4 linked regions of the Methanosarcina thermophila TM-1 genome follow. The protein of the gene in region 1 binds, or shares a complex with, the protein of each later gene. Links are inferred from orthologs where the notes say so. Each region holds a gene or a part of one and is shown in the gene's direction. Other genes may lie near its edges.

What was found.
Region 2: MSTHT_RS13910 (region 1) and MSTHT_RS05295 share a complex: the UniProt entries of both Methanocaldococcus jannaschii proteins name them as parts of the RNA polymerase complex. The link is inferred for Methanosarcina thermophila TM-1 from one-to-one orthologs.
Region 3: MSTHT_RS13910 (region 1) and rpoB share a complex: the UniProt entries of both Methanocaldococcus jannaschii proteins name them as parts of the RNA polymerase complex. The link is inferred for Methanosarcina thermophila TM-1 from one-to-one orthologs.
Region 4: MSTHT_RS13910 (region 1) and MSTHT_RS05290 share a complex: the UniProt entries of both Methanocaldococcus jannaschii proteins name them as parts of the RNA polymerase complex. The link is inferred for Methanosarcina thermophila TM-1 from one-to-one orthologs.

What each region holds. Positions count from the first base shown.
Region 1 is NZ_CP009501.1:371,046-376,149, reverse strand. Bases 1,452-4,190 are described here. They hold MSTHT_RS13910 (DNA-directed RNA polymerase subunit P), read left to right. Parts: upstream 1,452-2,621; coding sequence 2,622-2,759; downstream 2,760-4,190. Other genes in these bases: MSTHT_RS01690 (class I SAM-dependent methyltransferase), read right to left, coding at 3,193-3,939; MSTHT_RS01695 (50S ribosomal protein L37ae), read left to right, coding at 2,317-2,601; rrp42 (exosome complex protein Rrp42), read left to right, coding at 1,452-2,126. Outside these bases: exosome complex exonuclease Rrp41, read left to right, coding at 1-1,342; more of rrp42, read left to right, coding at 1,326-1,451; MSTHT_RS01685 (ABC transporter ATP-binding protein), read left to right, coding at 4,721-5,104. UniProt on the Methanocaldococcus jannaschii protein: DNA-dependent RNA polymerase (RNAP) catalyzes the transcription of DNA into RNA using the four ribonucleoside triphosphates as substrates.
Region 2 is NZ_CP009501.1:1,245,087-1,248,016, forward strand. It holds MSTHT_RS05295 (DNA-directed RNA polymerase subunit B''), read left to right. Parts: upstream 1-632; coding sequence 633-2,228; downstream 2,229-2,930. Other genes in the region: MSTHT_RS05290 (DNA-directed RNA polymerase subunit H), read left to right, coding at 183-419; rpoB (DNA-directed RNA polymerase subunit B), read left to right, coding at 2,243-2,930. UniProt on the Methanocaldococcus jannaschii protein: DNA-dependent RNA polymerase (RNAP) catalyzes the transcription of DNA into RNA using the four ribonucleoside triphosphates as substrates. The Rpo2 subunit (Rpo2N and Rpo2C in this organism) is implicated in DNA promoter recognition and in nucleotide binding.
Region 3 is NZ_CP009501.1:1,246,865-1,249,735, forward strand. It holds rpoB (DNA-directed RNA polymerase subunit B), read left to right. Parts: upstream 1-464; coding sequence 465-2,279; downstream 2,280-2,871. Other genes in the region: MSTHT_RS05295 (DNA-directed RNA polymerase subunit B''), read left to right, coding at 1-450; MSTHT_RS05305 (DNA-directed RNA polymerase subunit A'), read left to right, coding at 2,292-2,871. UniProt on the Methanocaldococcus jannaschii protein: DNA-dependent RNA polymerase (RNAP) catalyzes the transcription of DNA into RNA using the four ribonucleoside triphosphates as substrates. The Rpo2 subunit (Rpo2N and Rpo2C in this organism) is implicated in DNA promoter recognition and in nucleotide binding.
Region 4 is NZ_CP009501.1:1,241,790-1,246,886, forward strand. Bases 2,366-5,097 are described here. They hold MSTHT_RS05290 (DNA-directed RNA polymerase subunit H), read left to right. Parts: upstream 2,366-3,479; coding sequence 3,480-3,716; downstream 3,717-5,097. Other genes in these bases: MSTHT_RS05280 (DJ-1/PfpI family protein), read left to right, coding at 2,366-2,549; MSTHT_RS05295 (DNA-directed RNA polymerase subunit B''), read left to right, coding at 3,930-5,097. Outside these bases: MSTHT_RS05275 (PAS domain S-box protein), read left to right, coding at 1-1,654; more of MSTHT_RS05280, read left to right, coding at 1,998-2,365. UniProt on the Methanocaldococcus jannaschii protein: DNA-dependent RNA polymerase (RNAP) catalyzes the transcription of DNA into RNA using the four ribonucleoside triphosphates as substrates.

The sequences.
Region 1 (5,104 bases):
CGGCCCGAGAGAAGCCCACCCCCGCCGTTCACAGCGTGCAGATAATGCAGTTATCCGTTATAGATATAATATGGCTTCTTTTTCTGTGGAAGACCGTGCAAGACCCGGACCAAGCAGACGGAGCATTGAAATCTCAAAAGTTTCCAGGGAAGCTTTTGAACCGGTAATTATGACAGAGCTCTTCCCGAAGACCGCAATTGATATTTTTGTGGAGGTGCTTCAGGCTGATGCGGGAACAAGGACAGCAGCAATCAATGCCTCAAGCATAGCTCTTGCCGATGCAGGCATTCCAATGAAGGGACTGATAACTTCCTGTGCTTTTGGAAAAGTTGACGGGCAGATAGTACTCGACCTTAACAAGGAAGAGGATAATTATGGTGAGGCGGATTTTCCTGTTGCAATGACTCAGGATGGAGATATTACCCTGCTCCAGATGGACGGACATCTCACTCCCGAAGAAATCAAGAAAGGTCTTGAACTTGTAAAGAAGGGCTGCAAAGAAATTCTTGAAATTCAGCGGGCAGTCCTGAGAAAGAAGTTTGAAACTCCTGTCGAGGAGCCTGAAGAAGAGACCGAAGAGGCTGAAATTGAAGCTGTGGAAGCTGAACCTTCTCTTGAATACGCTCCGGAAGCAGCGGTTGTAGAAGAAATTATTGAGGAAGCCGGGGAGTTTGAGGAAGAGCTTTCCCAGGAAACGGTTGAAGCCTGTGCTGTTGATGAAGAAGCTTCCGAGTGCGAAAAACTCGAAGAAATCATTAAAGAGGCTGAGGCTGAAGTAATAGAAGCGGAAGCTATAGAAGAAGTAATTGAAACAGAAATCGAAGAAGAAGCTGAAGAGGAAGCTTTAGAAGCTGAAACTGAGTTTGAAGCTGCTTTTGAGGCTTCTTATGAGGAATTTGCCGAGTCTGTGGTGACTGGAAAACTTTGTCCCGAAAAAACTGTTTCTGAAAAAGCAGAATTAGAGCCTGAAATCGAGGAATTTGCTGAAGAAAAACCCGAGATTGAGGAAAAACCTGAGATTGAGGAAAAACCTGAGATTGAGGAAAAACCTGAGATTGAGGAAAAACCTGAGATTGAGGAAAAACCTGAGATTGAGGAAAAACCTGAGATCGAGGCAAAACCTGAGATTGAGGAAAAACCTGAGATTGAGGAAGAAGCCGGGATTGAAAAGGCTGCTTCAGAAGAAGCTTTTGAATCCAAACCAGAGATCGAGCCTGAAGCTGAATCCAGGGAAAAGGCAGTAGAAGCCGAAGAAGTGCCCGTAGAAGAGGAGTGCAAAGGACCCTGGAAGGTAGTGAAGGATCCCTCTGAATCTGGAAGCAGAGGTGAAAACTATGAGTGAAGTTATTGCCACACTTAAGAAGGACTACATTTACAACCTTATGATTAAGGGGAAACGCCAGGATGGGCGCGGCTTTAAAGATTTCAGGGATATCAAGCTCGAGACGAATGTTATCGCAAAAGCTGAGGGTTCGGCAAAAGTGACATTGGGAAATACCCAGGTGCTTGTAGGTGTCAAGCTTCAGACAGGAACCCCTTTTCCGGATTCTCAGGACGAAGGCGTGATTATTACCAACCTGGAACTCAATCCTATTGCTTCCCCCGAGTTTGAGCCGGGCCCACCCAGAGAAGAAGCAATCGAGATGGCAAGAGTTGTAGACAGGGGAATCCGGGAATCGGGCGCAATTGATATAAAGAAGCTTTGCATAACCGTTGGAGAATCCGTCTGGATCGTCTTTATAGATGTCCACGTCCTCAATGACGATGGAAATATCATTGATGCATCCTGTCTCGCTGCTATTGCGGCTCTTATGACCACTATTATCCCAAACGAGCAGCAGGGAATCGGGCCAAATGTGCCCCTTCCAATGAAAGAACTTCCTGTGGGCGTGACTCTTGCCAAGATAGGTTCAAAGCTCATGGTGGACCCTTCTCTGGATGAGGAAGCCGTTTGTGAGACAAAACTGACTGTGGTCTCAGGTTCGGATGGAGCCGTTGTAGGCATGCAAAAAATGGGCTCTGCTCCTTTAACCGAGGCTGAGGTGCTGGAAGCAATCGATATAGCGTGCGAAAAGGCAGCCGAACTCAGGGAACTTTACCTGAAGGATCTGGTAAGACAGGAATGATTTAGTAGGAATGGTTCAGGCAGGATTAATTAAATATAAATATGAAATGCCAGTATTACGGTCTAAGTACACGGCAATAAGTGACAAAGGAATCTGAGAAGCTGGGTTTCAGGGATCTGACCCATGTGCCAGCAGGTTCAGATTGAGTCTTTTCGAATTAAACGTTTACATTTATAAGGAGTTATTAACGATGGCAAAAAAGTTTACTAAGAAAGGAAGAATTTCCAGATCAGCAGGCAGATTTGGTCCCAGATACGGAAGAAAGGATAGGAAGCTTGTTGCAGACCTGGAAGAACGCATGCGAGCTCCGCATGTATGTGTAAAATGCGCCCGCCCGACCGTTAAAAGAATCGGAACCGGTATCTGGAAGTGCAGCAAGTGCGGGCACACCTTCGCTGGGGGGACCTATATTCCATATACCAGTGTAGGTCAGACTCTTCTGCGCACCATGAAGAATGTTGCTGAGGCAAAGTGAATCTGTAAGGTTGTGGTTGTATGGGATACAAATGCACTCGATGTAAGCAGAAAGTGGAAATCGACTACGAGTACACAGGTATAAGATGTCCCTACTGCGGGCACAGAATCCTGGTAAAAGAGCGTCCTACAACCATCAAGCGCATTAAGGCCGAATAAAGGAGTTTCTTTATAATTTTTCGGCAAGCAAATGAAGTATTAGATAAAGACCGGGCTTCTGTGAACATGAGCCCTACTATCTAATCCTACTATCTAATTATTCGATGTATAGGATAAACAGAAAAACGAATACTTTTAAAAATATATTTTCTATCAAGGTTAAAGATCTGAAAATTTATTTTGAAATAATCCCCTGATTTCTTCTGTAGTATCTGGGTTCAGTTCCAGAAATGGCTTAATACCAGGTTTATATGATCTTGTTTCCCAATGGAAGTAAAGATCGACATCTTTGCCGAAAATTTCTTTTTAACTTCTTTTGCTTGCTAATTGAGGTTGTTCGAAGAAAAGAATTGAACGGTATTGCCTAAGATTTCTGACAGTTTATTTTTTAACAATTTAAAAACCTAGTTCCCCTGCAACAGAGTTATAATAACTATCTTTTAACAGCCTTTATACAATAAATAGGATGAGCATAGTCGAGCTTATCCAGAAGGCTCCCTTTTTTCCTGGCTGAACGGCAGAGGGAATCCATACGCTCAATATTAATCTTCTCAAAACCTGCATCGTTTAAGAACCTGAATACCCGGTCAGGTTTCAAGCTATAAAGAGGCAGGTCGTTTTTAATCAGGTTATAGTGTTGCTTATAGGGATTTTGGTGTTTTCTTTCCTTTATGGAACGTATGCAATCCGATACCGTACGTATCGATCTCAGGAATATCCCTGAGTTGAACCAGTCGCCGTCGATAGCAATGACCATTCCGTCTTTCTTCAATACCCGCCCCCACTCGGACAGAGCTTTTTGCGGGTTAGGAAGCGTCCACAGGAGAAATTTGCTGGATACTACGTCAAATTGCATGTCCGGAAACGGCAGATCCTCTGCATCTCCCTGAATGAAATTTATGTCCAGAGATCTCTTCAAGGCATTTTTTCTAGCTTTATCCAGCATATTGGTTGAAAGGTCAACTGCAGTCACATGATGTCCCATCTCTGCAAACATCAAAGCAAGTTGACCTGGACCTGTACCGACATCGAGAATTTCGAGCTGTTCTCTTCGGTTTAATGCTGATGAAAGCATGTTTTTCCAAGCAGTGCGCTCTTCTTCTGAGTATTCTACAATGCCAGTGCTATAAACCTCACTGCGGTAATCCCAGTAATCTCTAATCATTTCTTTAATTTCCATATGTTCACCCATAAGATGAGTTAAGAAAATCATTTGCCTAAGGGCAAATTAATTAAAATGACCAAGTGTGTGAATAAATATCTCATTAAACGTAACACTATATCTTATAAGCATATAAAATATTAACTTTTTTTAACATTAGTTTGAATCGATATAATAAAATCCGTAAGATTTGATATAATAAAATCCATAAGAATGAGTAAGATAGAAAAAAGAAAAATCCGCTTAAAAATGTAAGTTTACAGGAAACAATGAGAAAACAGAAATGAGAAACAATTGATTTTTCTGTCATAGGAATGAGAGAAAAGAGACAGTAAATCTCTAACCAAATACCTGAAAATCAACATTAAATTTATTAAACTCCTGTAAAGCAGAATTAAACTATTCTCAGAATTATTTAGCAGCAGTTTTGATCAATAATAACCTTAAATCAAAATTTAAGGTATGTCTTAAAAGCCGTATCTTAAAAAATGCATCTAAAAGGTATATCTTAAAAGAAACATTATTGTTACTTTTATCCTCATATTTTTGCAATAAAAATGAACCAATATTATTACTTTTACATACAGGATAAATTCGAAAGTTTTATAATGATCATGTTTTATGTTTATTCCTAGCATAAAAATTTAGAAATTATTAATATTTAGTTTTATTAAATTCATTATTCATATGATATAGTGTTTTAAAAATGAAAAACATTGGAAGTATCTGTTATAAAAAACTACTCCAGCAAATGCAGGAGCGTTGCTTTATATCCAAATTAATAAGAGAGTGATTTTTATTGAATTTACTCACAATTTCCAGTTTATACGTGGATTTTCCCACTGACGACGGTCTGGTCAGGGCAGTAAATGGGGTAGACCTTTCCATAAAAATGAATGAAGTTTTAGGACTTATCGGGGAATCAGGCTGTGGCAAAAGCGTACTTGGACTTTCTGTCATGAGGTTACTGCAGGAAGATGTTATTCTCAAAGGGGAGATTCTCTACTGTGGAAAAAACCTGTATTCGATTGAAGAAGACGCCATGAGAAAACTCAGGGGCAAGGAAATTGGCGTGATACTCCAGAACCCTGGAAGTTCTCTTAATCCAGGATTGACAGTCGGCTCTCAGATAGCTGAGCCTATAATGTTGCATAAAAAAGTAAAAGGCAGCCTGGCTATTGAG
Region 2 (2,930 bases), 870 kb from region 1 along the record:
TAGTAAAGTAGAAAAGCAACTGGGCCCGTAGCTCAGTCAGGCAGAGCGACTGGCTTTTAACCAGTCGGCCTAGGGTTCAAATCCCTACGGGCCCGCCATATTCTTTATTATACCCGGCGGAAGGCCATTAGCTGGAGAGTTTAACTAAATTTTTTTAATACTTTATTTTTGGAGGAAAGGATTTGACAAAATTCAGCCTGCTCGACCATGAGTTGGTCCCGAAACATGAAATCATGTCTGAGGGAGAGTTAAAGTCTATTTTAAGCAAGTATTCCATTGAAAAGGAACAACTTCCGAAAATCAAAGCACAGGATCCTGTTGTTAAAGAAATAGGAGCTGTCGTCGGAGACGTAGTGAAAATCACAAGAAAAAGTCAAACTGCGGGGGAGGCAGAGTATTACAGACTTGTGATCGAGTAAGCGGAGGGGAGTAGACCGCTTGCATGATCTCATGTATTCTTTAAGGAATGTTTTTTTGAATTTTATGCACCATCATACAGAAAAATTTAACAACTGCATACCGATCAGAAGATCACAACTCCTTAATTCTCATAATAACAAAGCAAAGAGGGTGCTATCATCGTAATAGATACTAATGTACTGTCGCAGGCTTATTTTACACGGGACAAAATAGTGCAGCATCATATAGACTCATTTAATAAGTTTATAGATTACGGGCTGCAAAAGATCATAGATGAACAAAGAATAATAGAAACCGATATCGAAGACACCTACCTGAAACTCGGCAAAATACGGGTAGAGCATCCTGTGGTAAAGGAAGCTGACGGGGCAATTGAAAAACTTTATCCCAATGAGGCAAGGCTCAGGAACCTCTCGTACTCAGGCCCTCTTTATCTTGAGATGAGCGTGGTAAAAGACGGGGTTGAATCCGAGGTAATGGAGGCAAAAATAGGGCAGCTTCCGATCATGGTCAAATCCAAGGTCTGTAACCTTCCAGGACTTAGCGAAAGCGAAAAAATCCGCTATGGGGAAGATCCTCTTGACCCAGGGGGATACTTCATTATCGGCGGTACCGAAAGAGTGGTTATGACCCTTGAGGACCTCGCTCCTAATAAGATTCTTGTAGAGTATGGTGAAAGGTACGGCGACACTATAGAGGTTGCAAAAGTTTTCTCCCAGAGACGCGGATACAGGGCACTCGTAATTGTGGAAAGGGGAAGAAAATCCTTGCTTGAGGTTTCTTTCCCTTCTATCTCAGGCAGGGTATATTTTGTTACCCTTATGAGAGCGCTTGGGATAGTAACTGACGAAGATATCGTAAATGCTGTTTCGAGTGATCCCGAAATTATCAAGTTTATGCTGGAGAACCTGGAAGAAGCCGAAGTCGAAACCCAGGAGGAAGCAATCGAAAAAATAGGAGCAAGGGTTGCTGCAGGCCAAGCAAAGGAATACCAGATAAAAAGGGCAAATTACGTTATTGACAGGTACCTGTTCCCGCATCTTGGGAACGATATAAGGGACCGGATCTCCAAAGCTCACTTCCTGGCAAGAATGGCTGAATCCTGTTTTGAGCTGGCACTTGGCAAGCGTGCGGAAGACGACAAAGACCACTATGCAAACAAAAGATTAAAACTCGCAGGTGATCTGATGGAAGATCTTTTCAGAGTATCTTTCAACAGACTTGCAAGAGACATAAAGTACCAGCTAGAGCGCGCAAACATGAGGAAAAGAGAACTCAACGTCGCCACAATAGTAAGGGCAGATGTGCTCACTGACCGCCTGCAACATCCTCTTGCAACCGGAAACTGGGTTGGAGGAAGAACAGGTGTATCCCAGCTCCTTGATAGGAACGACTATATCTCAACGCTCTCCCACCTGCGCCGTGTAATATCTCCGCTTTCACGTGCCCAGCCTCACTTCGAGGCAAGAGACCTTCACGCAACCCAGTGGGGGAGGCTCTGTCCCTCGGAAACTCCTGAAGGCCCGAACTGTGGACTGGTGAAAAACTTTGCCGAAATGGTTGAGCTTTCAACAGGAATAGAGGATACCGATAGCTTGAAGAAAATACTCTACGACCTGAATGTCGAGCCTGTGGTTGTAAAAGTACCCGAACTTCCACCCAAACTGAAGGAAACCCTGCTTGACGAGTTCGGAGAAGAGATTATAGAAGAGTTTGAAGAGCCTTCAGAAATTGAAACCAAATATAAAGATGATGAATTCTACGATTATTCAGATATGGATGATCTCGGATCTATGTACGATGATTGAGGGGTCGATGTCAGATGGCTAAAGCAAAAGTATTCATAAACGGGGAGCTTGTCGGAACCCATGATAACCCTGCAGAGCTTGTAGAAGAGCTCAGAAAAATGAGGCGTCAGGGATTCATATCCAGACAGGTAAATGTCGCTCTTAACGATAACACAAGAGAAGTAATTATAAACTCCGATATGGGCAGAGCAAGAAGGCCCCTCTTAGTTGTGGAGAACGGAGCTCTGAAAATAACCCCTGATCACATAGAGAGACTTAAGAACAAGGAAATCACTTTTGATGACCTGGTAAAAGAGGGCTGTATAGAGTATCTCGATGCCGAAGAAGAAGAAAATGCCTATATTGCGCTCTATGAGGCTGACATTACTCCAAAGCACACGCACATGGAGATCGATCCCGAACTTATATTAGGGATTTCTACAGGAATGGTGCCTTATCCGGAACACAATTCATCTCCGCGTAACACTATGGGTGCAGCCATGATCAAGCAGTGTATCGGGGTTGCAACTGCTAACCAGAAACTCAGACCTGATACCCGCGCCCATATCCTTCACTATCCTCAAAAGGCACTTACCACTACCAGAACCTCGGATGCAATAGGCTTTGACGATAGACCCGCAGGGCAGAACTTCGTGGTTGCAGTCCTGTCTTATGAAGGATATAATATTGAAGATGCCCTGGTTATTAACAAAGGCTCAATCG
Region 3 (2,871 bases), 870 kb from region 1 along the record:
AGAACAGGTGTATCCCAGCTCCTTGATAGGAACGACTATATCTCAACGCTCTCCCACCTGCGCCGTGTAATATCTCCGCTTTCACGTGCCCAGCCTCACTTCGAGGCAAGAGACCTTCACGCAACCCAGTGGGGGAGGCTCTGTCCCTCGGAAACTCCTGAAGGCCCGAACTGTGGACTGGTGAAAAACTTTGCCGAAATGGTTGAGCTTTCAACAGGAATAGAGGATACCGATAGCTTGAAGAAAATACTCTACGACCTGAATGTCGAGCCTGTGGTTGTAAAAGTACCCGAACTTCCACCCAAACTGAAGGAAACCCTGCTTGACGAGTTCGGAGAAGAGATTATAGAAGAGTTTGAAGAGCCTTCAGAAATTGAAACCAAATATAAAGATGATGAATTCTACGATTATTCAGATATGGATGATCTCGGATCTATGTACGATGATTGAGGGGTCGATGTCAGATGGCTAAAGCAAAAGTATTCATAAACGGGGAGCTTGTCGGAACCCATGATAACCCTGCAGAGCTTGTAGAAGAGCTCAGAAAAATGAGGCGTCAGGGATTCATATCCAGACAGGTAAATGTCGCTCTTAACGATAACACAAGAGAAGTAATTATAAACTCCGATATGGGCAGAGCAAGAAGGCCCCTCTTAGTTGTGGAGAACGGAGCTCTGAAAATAACCCCTGATCACATAGAGAGACTTAAGAACAAGGAAATCACTTTTGATGACCTGGTAAAAGAGGGCTGTATAGAGTATCTCGATGCCGAAGAAGAAGAAAATGCCTATATTGCGCTCTATGAGGCTGACATTACTCCAAAGCACACGCACATGGAGATCGATCCCGAACTTATATTAGGGATTTCTACAGGAATGGTGCCTTATCCGGAACACAATTCATCTCCGCGTAACACTATGGGTGCAGCCATGATCAAGCAGTGTATCGGGGTTGCAACTGCTAACCAGAAACTCAGACCTGATACCCGCGCCCATATCCTTCACTATCCTCAAAAGGCACTTACCACTACCAGAACCTCGGATGCAATAGGCTTTGACGATAGACCCGCAGGGCAGAACTTCGTGGTTGCAGTCCTGTCTTATGAAGGATATAATATTGAAGATGCCCTGGTTATTAACAAAGGCTCAATCGAAAGAGGTCTTGGGAGAAGTCACTTCCTCAGAACTTTCGAAGGTGAAGAAAGAAGGTATCCTGGCGGACAGGAAGATAAGTTTGAGATTCCCGATTCCGAATACCGTGGAGCTCGCAGCGCAGAAGCGTATGCTAATCTGGATGTCGATGGGCTTGTAAACCCAGAGACCCCAGTCGGACCTAACGACGTGCTGATCGGGAAGACCAGCCCTCCAAGATTCCTTGAAGAACCGTCAGATTTCGGGATTGCGGTTGAGCAGAGGAGAGAAAGCTCTGTCACCATGCGGTCCAACGAAAAAGGAATTGTTGATACAGTTATTTTAACCGAGTCCATTAACAGAACGAGACTTGCAAAGGTAAAGGTAAGAGACGAAAGAATTCCAGATATAGGAGATAAATTCGCCTCAAGACACGGACAAAAAGGTGTTATAGGTCTTAAAGTTCCGATTGCAGATATGCCGTTTACAGAATCCGGTCTAACCCCTGACCTGATTATTAACCCGCATGCAATTCCTTCCCGTATGACTGTAGGTCACGTTCTGGAAATGATTGGCGGGAAAGTAGCTTCCATGGAAGGCCGAAGAGTAAATGCGACAGCTTTCTCCGGAGAAAAAGAAGAAGACCTTAGAGAAGCCCTGAAAAGGCATGGGTTTGCCCATACCGGAAAAGAGATTTTCTACGATGGAGCGACAGGCAGAATGATTCCGGCAGATGTCTTTGTTGGGGTTATTCTCTACCAGAAACTGCACCATATGGTCACTTCCAAGATGCATGCAAGGTCACGCGGGCCTGTACAAGTGCTTACTCGCCAGCCAACTGAAGGTCGAGCCAGAGAAGGTGGTCTCAGATTCGGAGAAATGGAGCGTGATGTGCTGGTAGGGCACGGAGCTGCCATGTCGTTGAAAGAGAGGCTGCTTGATGAATCGGATAAAGTTGTGGAACTTGTCTGCTCTCACTGTGGAATGATTGCAACGTATGACAAGCAGCGGAATATTTCATTCTGCTCAGCCTGCGGGGCTGACACGGACATATATCCTGTGGAAATGAGCTACGCATTCAAACTGCTGCTTGACGAAATAAAATCCCTGGGAGTCGCACCCAGGCTTAATCTTGAAGATGCGGTATGAGGTGAGGTAGATATGGCAAACATACCTCCTATTCCGAAAAGAATTGCTTCTATTAAATTTGGCTTAATGTCCCCTAAGGAAATCCGTAGGATGAGCGCAACGCCAATTATCACAGCTGACACGTATGACGATGACGGATTCCCAATTGACATGGGGCTTATGGACACGAGACTCGGGGTTATTGACCCCGGGCTTCGCTGCAAAACTTGCTCAGGGAGAGCAGGCGAATGTCCAGGACACTTCGGACATATTGAACTTGTTGCTCCAGTAGTCCATGTAGGTTTCAACAAAGTAATCCGAAAACTCCTCAGGGCAACCTGCAGGAAATGCAGCAGGCTTCTCCTTGAGCCTGCACAGAAACAGTACTTTCTGGAGCACCTTTCAGGTATTGAGGAAATCGGGCATATGCCTGATGACCTGATCAATGAGGCATACAAGGAAGCCAGCAAAGTAAAGGTCTGTCCTTACTGCAATGAGGAACAGCTCGAAATTAAATTCGAAAAACCCACTGAATACCTTGAGAATGGGGAGAAGCTGACACCTACTGAAATAAGGGACCGCTTCGAGAACATTCCTGACGAGGATATTCAGG
Region 4 (5,097 bases), 870 kb from region 1 along the record:
TATGACTGATGAAAGGCTCGGAATCAATGCCGTAAAGCAAGGTGCTCAAGACTACTTGGTCAAAGGGCAGGTAGACGGAAAATTACTGATACGTTCTATCCAGTATTCCATTGAACGTAAAAAATCCGAGGAAAAAATCCAGAACTTAGCAAATGTTGTGGAATCATCAAATGATGCTATTATAACAAAATCGCTTGACGGAATTATTACAAGCTGGAATAAAGGGGCAGAGCAGATCTATGGGTATTCGGCTGAGGAAGCTCTGGGCAAGCCCGCAGATTTCTTAATACCATCTGAATTGAATAATGAATCAAAAAGATTACTTGAGATGGTTAAACGGGGAGAAAAGGTTCACCAGTATGAAACCTCACGGGTAAGAAAAGACGGCAGGATTATAGACGTGTCAATGACCCTTTCCCCGATTTTTGACATCTCCGGAGAACTTGCAGCAGTCTCGATAATTGCCAGAGATATAACCGAGAGCAAAAAAGCCGAAGAGAGGCTTCAGAGAAGTGAGGAAAGGTATCGTATAATTGCGGAGCAGACAGGGCAGCTCATATACGAATACGATATTGAGGATGGTAAAATTTACTGGGCAGGTGCCATAGAAAAGGTCACGGGATATACTCAGGAAGAACTGACGAATATCGGGATTGAACTATGGATAAATAATGTCCACCCTGACGACCAGGTAAGAGTCTGGAACCAGAAAATGAATGATTACATCCAGAACACAAAAAACGCTGAAAGTAAGAGAAATTGCCACCTGGAATATCGTTTTAGAAGGAAGGATGGAGAATATATTTATATCGAGGAGCATGTTGTTTGCCTTCAAAAAGGAAATTATCTCACAAATAAAGTCTTCGGGATAATGAAAGATATCACGGAAAAGAAAAAGGCTGAAAATGTGCTAAAAAGGATTGAAGAAGCTCGTAAAAAAGAAATCCACCATCGGATAAAAAATAACCTTCAGGTCATCTCATCCCTGCTTGATCTTCAGGCTGAGAAATTCGCTGGTAGTGACAGTTATGACCCTTCAAAAGTCCTTGCAGCATTCAAGGACAGCCAGAACAGGGTTATTTCTATGGCTCTTATTCATGAGGAGCTGTATGGATCGCGAGAGGTCAGCACACTTAATTTTGGAGCATACCTGCAGAAGCTGACCGAGGATCTCTTAAGGTGTTATAATGTCGGAGCCTCAGGAATCAATCTGCGTCTGGAAATCGAGGAAAATACTTTTTTTGACATGGATACCGCAGTTCCTTTAGGAATGGTTGTCAACGAACTTGTATCAAACTCCCTCAAACACGCATTTCCAGACAAAAAATCTGGAGAAATTCGGATTAAGCTTTCCAGGGAAGAAAATCGAAAATTCAAGAACGATAAGCTCAAAGGCAAAAATGAAGGGCGCAAATGTAAAAATTACACGCTAACCATTTCAGACAACGGAACAGGTATACCTGAGAGCCTTAATATAGAAGATTCCGACACATTAGGGATACAGCTGGTAACTATCCTGGTAGACCAGCTAGATGGAGTACTCGAATTGAACAGGAACTCCGGAACTGAGTTTATTATTGAGTTCTCGGTAGAAGAGAAGCAGCAGGAAACTTATCAGGAGCCTTTGGAATCTCCAGAAACTTTACTTTTCTAACCTGATTATGGTCAAACTTTCTTTACGGCTGGCAAGTCAATTACCAATTTCTCCAGGCTTATTTTTGCTACATACTGTATCAGGATACTCATTATTTGTCAGAATTGCTTTAAACTGGCAGAGAAAGATTATATAAAGAAAAAAATTAATAATGTTGAAAGTCTAATGTTATTGTGCTTACATTTTACATCATTACCATGTGTAAAATTATGCCTTTCATGTAATGATGTTGCATTATTTAGTTCACTGATTTTTGAACTGAGCAGGTTATTGTGGAAAAAAACTCTATAGTTCAGAAATTGGTAAAACCACAAGGGGGGAACATATTTCAAAGAAAATCCTTATCTTAACAGGGGATTGCGCTGAGGATTATGAGGTTAAGGTACCTCAGCAATCACTCCAGATGCTGGGCTACAAGGTGGATATATCGGCACCCAATAAAAAAGTCGGTGACATGCTGCAACTGGTCGTACATGACTTTACTACGCTCGATACCTATATTGAGCTTCCCGGGCATCATATCTCGGTAGATATCCCCGCTTCCGAAGTAAATGTGAATGAATATGAAGGTCTTGTTGTTCCGGGTGGCAGAGCTCCTGAATACATCCGTATGTATGATGATACTCTTAAACTCGTACAGGACTTCTTTAAGGCTGGCAAGCCTGTAGCAGTCATTTGCCACGGCTTGCAACTTCTGGCAGCCGCTAAGGTTCTGGAAGGATATCGGGTAACATCATATCCGGCATGTGCTGCAGAATGCCGGCTAGCAGGTGCTGATTGGCAGTCTGAACCCGTAATTACGGATAAAAATCTGGTAACAGCTCAAGCCTGGCCAAACCACCCTGCCTGGTTAAGAGCCTTTGTCGAACTGCTTGGCGCAAAGATAAAGGTTTAAAGAGGGCACTAAAGTCTCACCAATGAATCATGTTACCCAAAACCAAGCCTCCTCATCGTTTTCGCTCAAGCACAACCATTGTGCGGGTTGATCACCAACTTTCACAACACTTGACCATGCAGTCACGCCGGTTTTTGATCAAACTTTTTTCTAAAAAGTTTGTGATTAAACATTTTTTAAAGAGTTTGCTCTCAAGCAGTTTTTTGAAAAGGCTTGCGCTCAAGCATTTTTTGAAAAGGTTTGTGGGACTCAGGCAGCAGAGCCAGGAATTAATTTATTATTAAGAATTAATTATTCTACTTAAGTTTTTTAAAATTGTTTAGTTTTAAAAACATTAATTTAAGTCTAATGACTTTATTTTTGAAGTCTAATGACTTTATTTTTGGAAAGGGAAAGGTTGACTGACGGGAAATCGGGGCGTTATTCAGAATCGGGGCAAATTTCAGAATTGGGGCAAATATCCCCGTTTACCCGCATTTATTGAGAGGTAAATTAGTTTTTGGCCTTACTCTTAAAAAAATGAAAATTATCGTACATATAGATTTCCAGCAAAATCAGGAAAAAATCTCGAAAAATCCTGAAAGTAGGAAAGAAATTTAGCATAAATTCATAAAAATTGAGGAAGAAAAAATTATCTCACCAGAAACTATTTATAGAATAGCTGTAATTAGAGGGTTGCATCGGTGTGAGAGGTGCTCCCTGAGGCAGCGGGGCAGCAGGATGGCACGAAAAATCATCTGGTGTAAATTAGTAAAGTAGAAAAGCAACTGGGCCCGTAGCTCAGTCAGGCAGAGCGACTGGCTTTTAACCAGTCGGCCTAGGGTTCAAATCCCTACGGGCCCGCCATATTCTTTATTATACCCGGCGGAAGGCCATTAGCTGGAGAGTTTAACTAAATTTTTTTAATACTTTATTTTTGGAGGAAAGGATTTGACAAAATTCAGCCTGCTCGACCATGAGTTGGTCCCGAAACATGAAATCATGTCTGAGGGAGAGTTAAAGTCTATTTTAAGCAAGTATTCCATTGAAAAGGAACAACTTCCGAAAATCAAAGCACAGGATCCTGTTGTTAAAGAAATAGGAGCTGTCGTCGGAGACGTAGTGAAAATCACAAGAAAAAGTCAAACTGCGGGGGAGGCAGAGTATTACAGACTTGTGATCGAGTAAGCGGAGGGGAGTAGACCGCTTGCATGATCTCATGTATTCTTTAAGGAATGTTTTTTTGAATTTTATGCACCATCATACAGAAAAATTTAACAACTGCATACCGATCAGAAGATCACAACTCCTTAATTCTCATAATAACAAAGCAAAGAGGGTGCTATCATCGTAATAGATACTAATGTACTGTCGCAGGCTTATTTTACACGGGACAAAATAGTGCAGCATCATATAGACTCATTTAATAAGTTTATAGATTACGGGCTGCAAAAGATCATAGATGAACAAAGAATAATAGAAACCGATATCGAAGACACCTACCTGAAACTCGGCAAAATACGGGTAGAGCATCCTGTGGTAAAGGAAGCTGACGGGGCAATTGAAAAACTTTATCCCAATGAGGCAAGGCTCAGGAACCTCTCGTACTCAGGCCCTCTTTATCTTGAGATGAGCGTGGTAAAAGACGGGGTTGAATCCGAGGTAATGGAGGCAAAAATAGGGCAGCTTCCGATCATGGTCAAATCCAAGGTCTGTAACCTTCCAGGACTTAGCGAAAGCGAAAAAATCCGCTATGGGGAAGATCCTCTTGACCCAGGGGGATACTTCATTATCGGCGGTACCGAAAGAGTGGTTATGACCCTTGAGGACCTCGCTCCTAATAAGATTCTTGTAGAGTATGGTGAAAGGTACGGCGACACTATAGAGGTTGCAAAAGTTTTCTCCCAGAGACGCGGATACAGGGCACTCGTAATTGTGGAAAGGGGAAGAAAATCCTTGCTTGAGGTTTCTTTCCCTTCTATCTCAGGCAGGGTATATTTTGTTACCCTTATGAGAGCGCTTGGGATAGTAACTGACGAAGATATCGTAAATGCTGTTTCGAGTGATCCCGAAATTATCAAGTTTATGCTGGAGAACCTGGAAGAAGCCGAAGTCGAAACCCAGGAGGAAGCAATCGAAAAAATAGGAGCAAGGGTTGCTGCAGGCCAAGCAAAGGAATACCAGATAAAAAGGGCAAATTACGTTATTGACAGGTACCTGTTCCCGCATCTTGGGAACGATATAAGGGACCGGATCTCCAAAGCTCACTTCCTGGCAAGAATGGCTGAATCCTGTTTTGAGCTGGCACTTGGCAAGCGTGCGGAAGACGACAAAGACCACTATGCAAACAAAAGATTAAAACTCGCAGGTGATCTGATGGAAGATCTTTTCAGAGTATCTTTCAACAGACTTGCAAGAGACATAAAGTACCAGCTAGAGCGCGCAAACATGAGGAAAAGAGAACTCAACGTCGCCACAATAGTAAGGGCAGATGTGCTCACTGACCGCCTGCAACATCCTCTTGCAACCGGAAACTGGGTTGGAGGAAGAACAGGTGTATCCCAGCTCC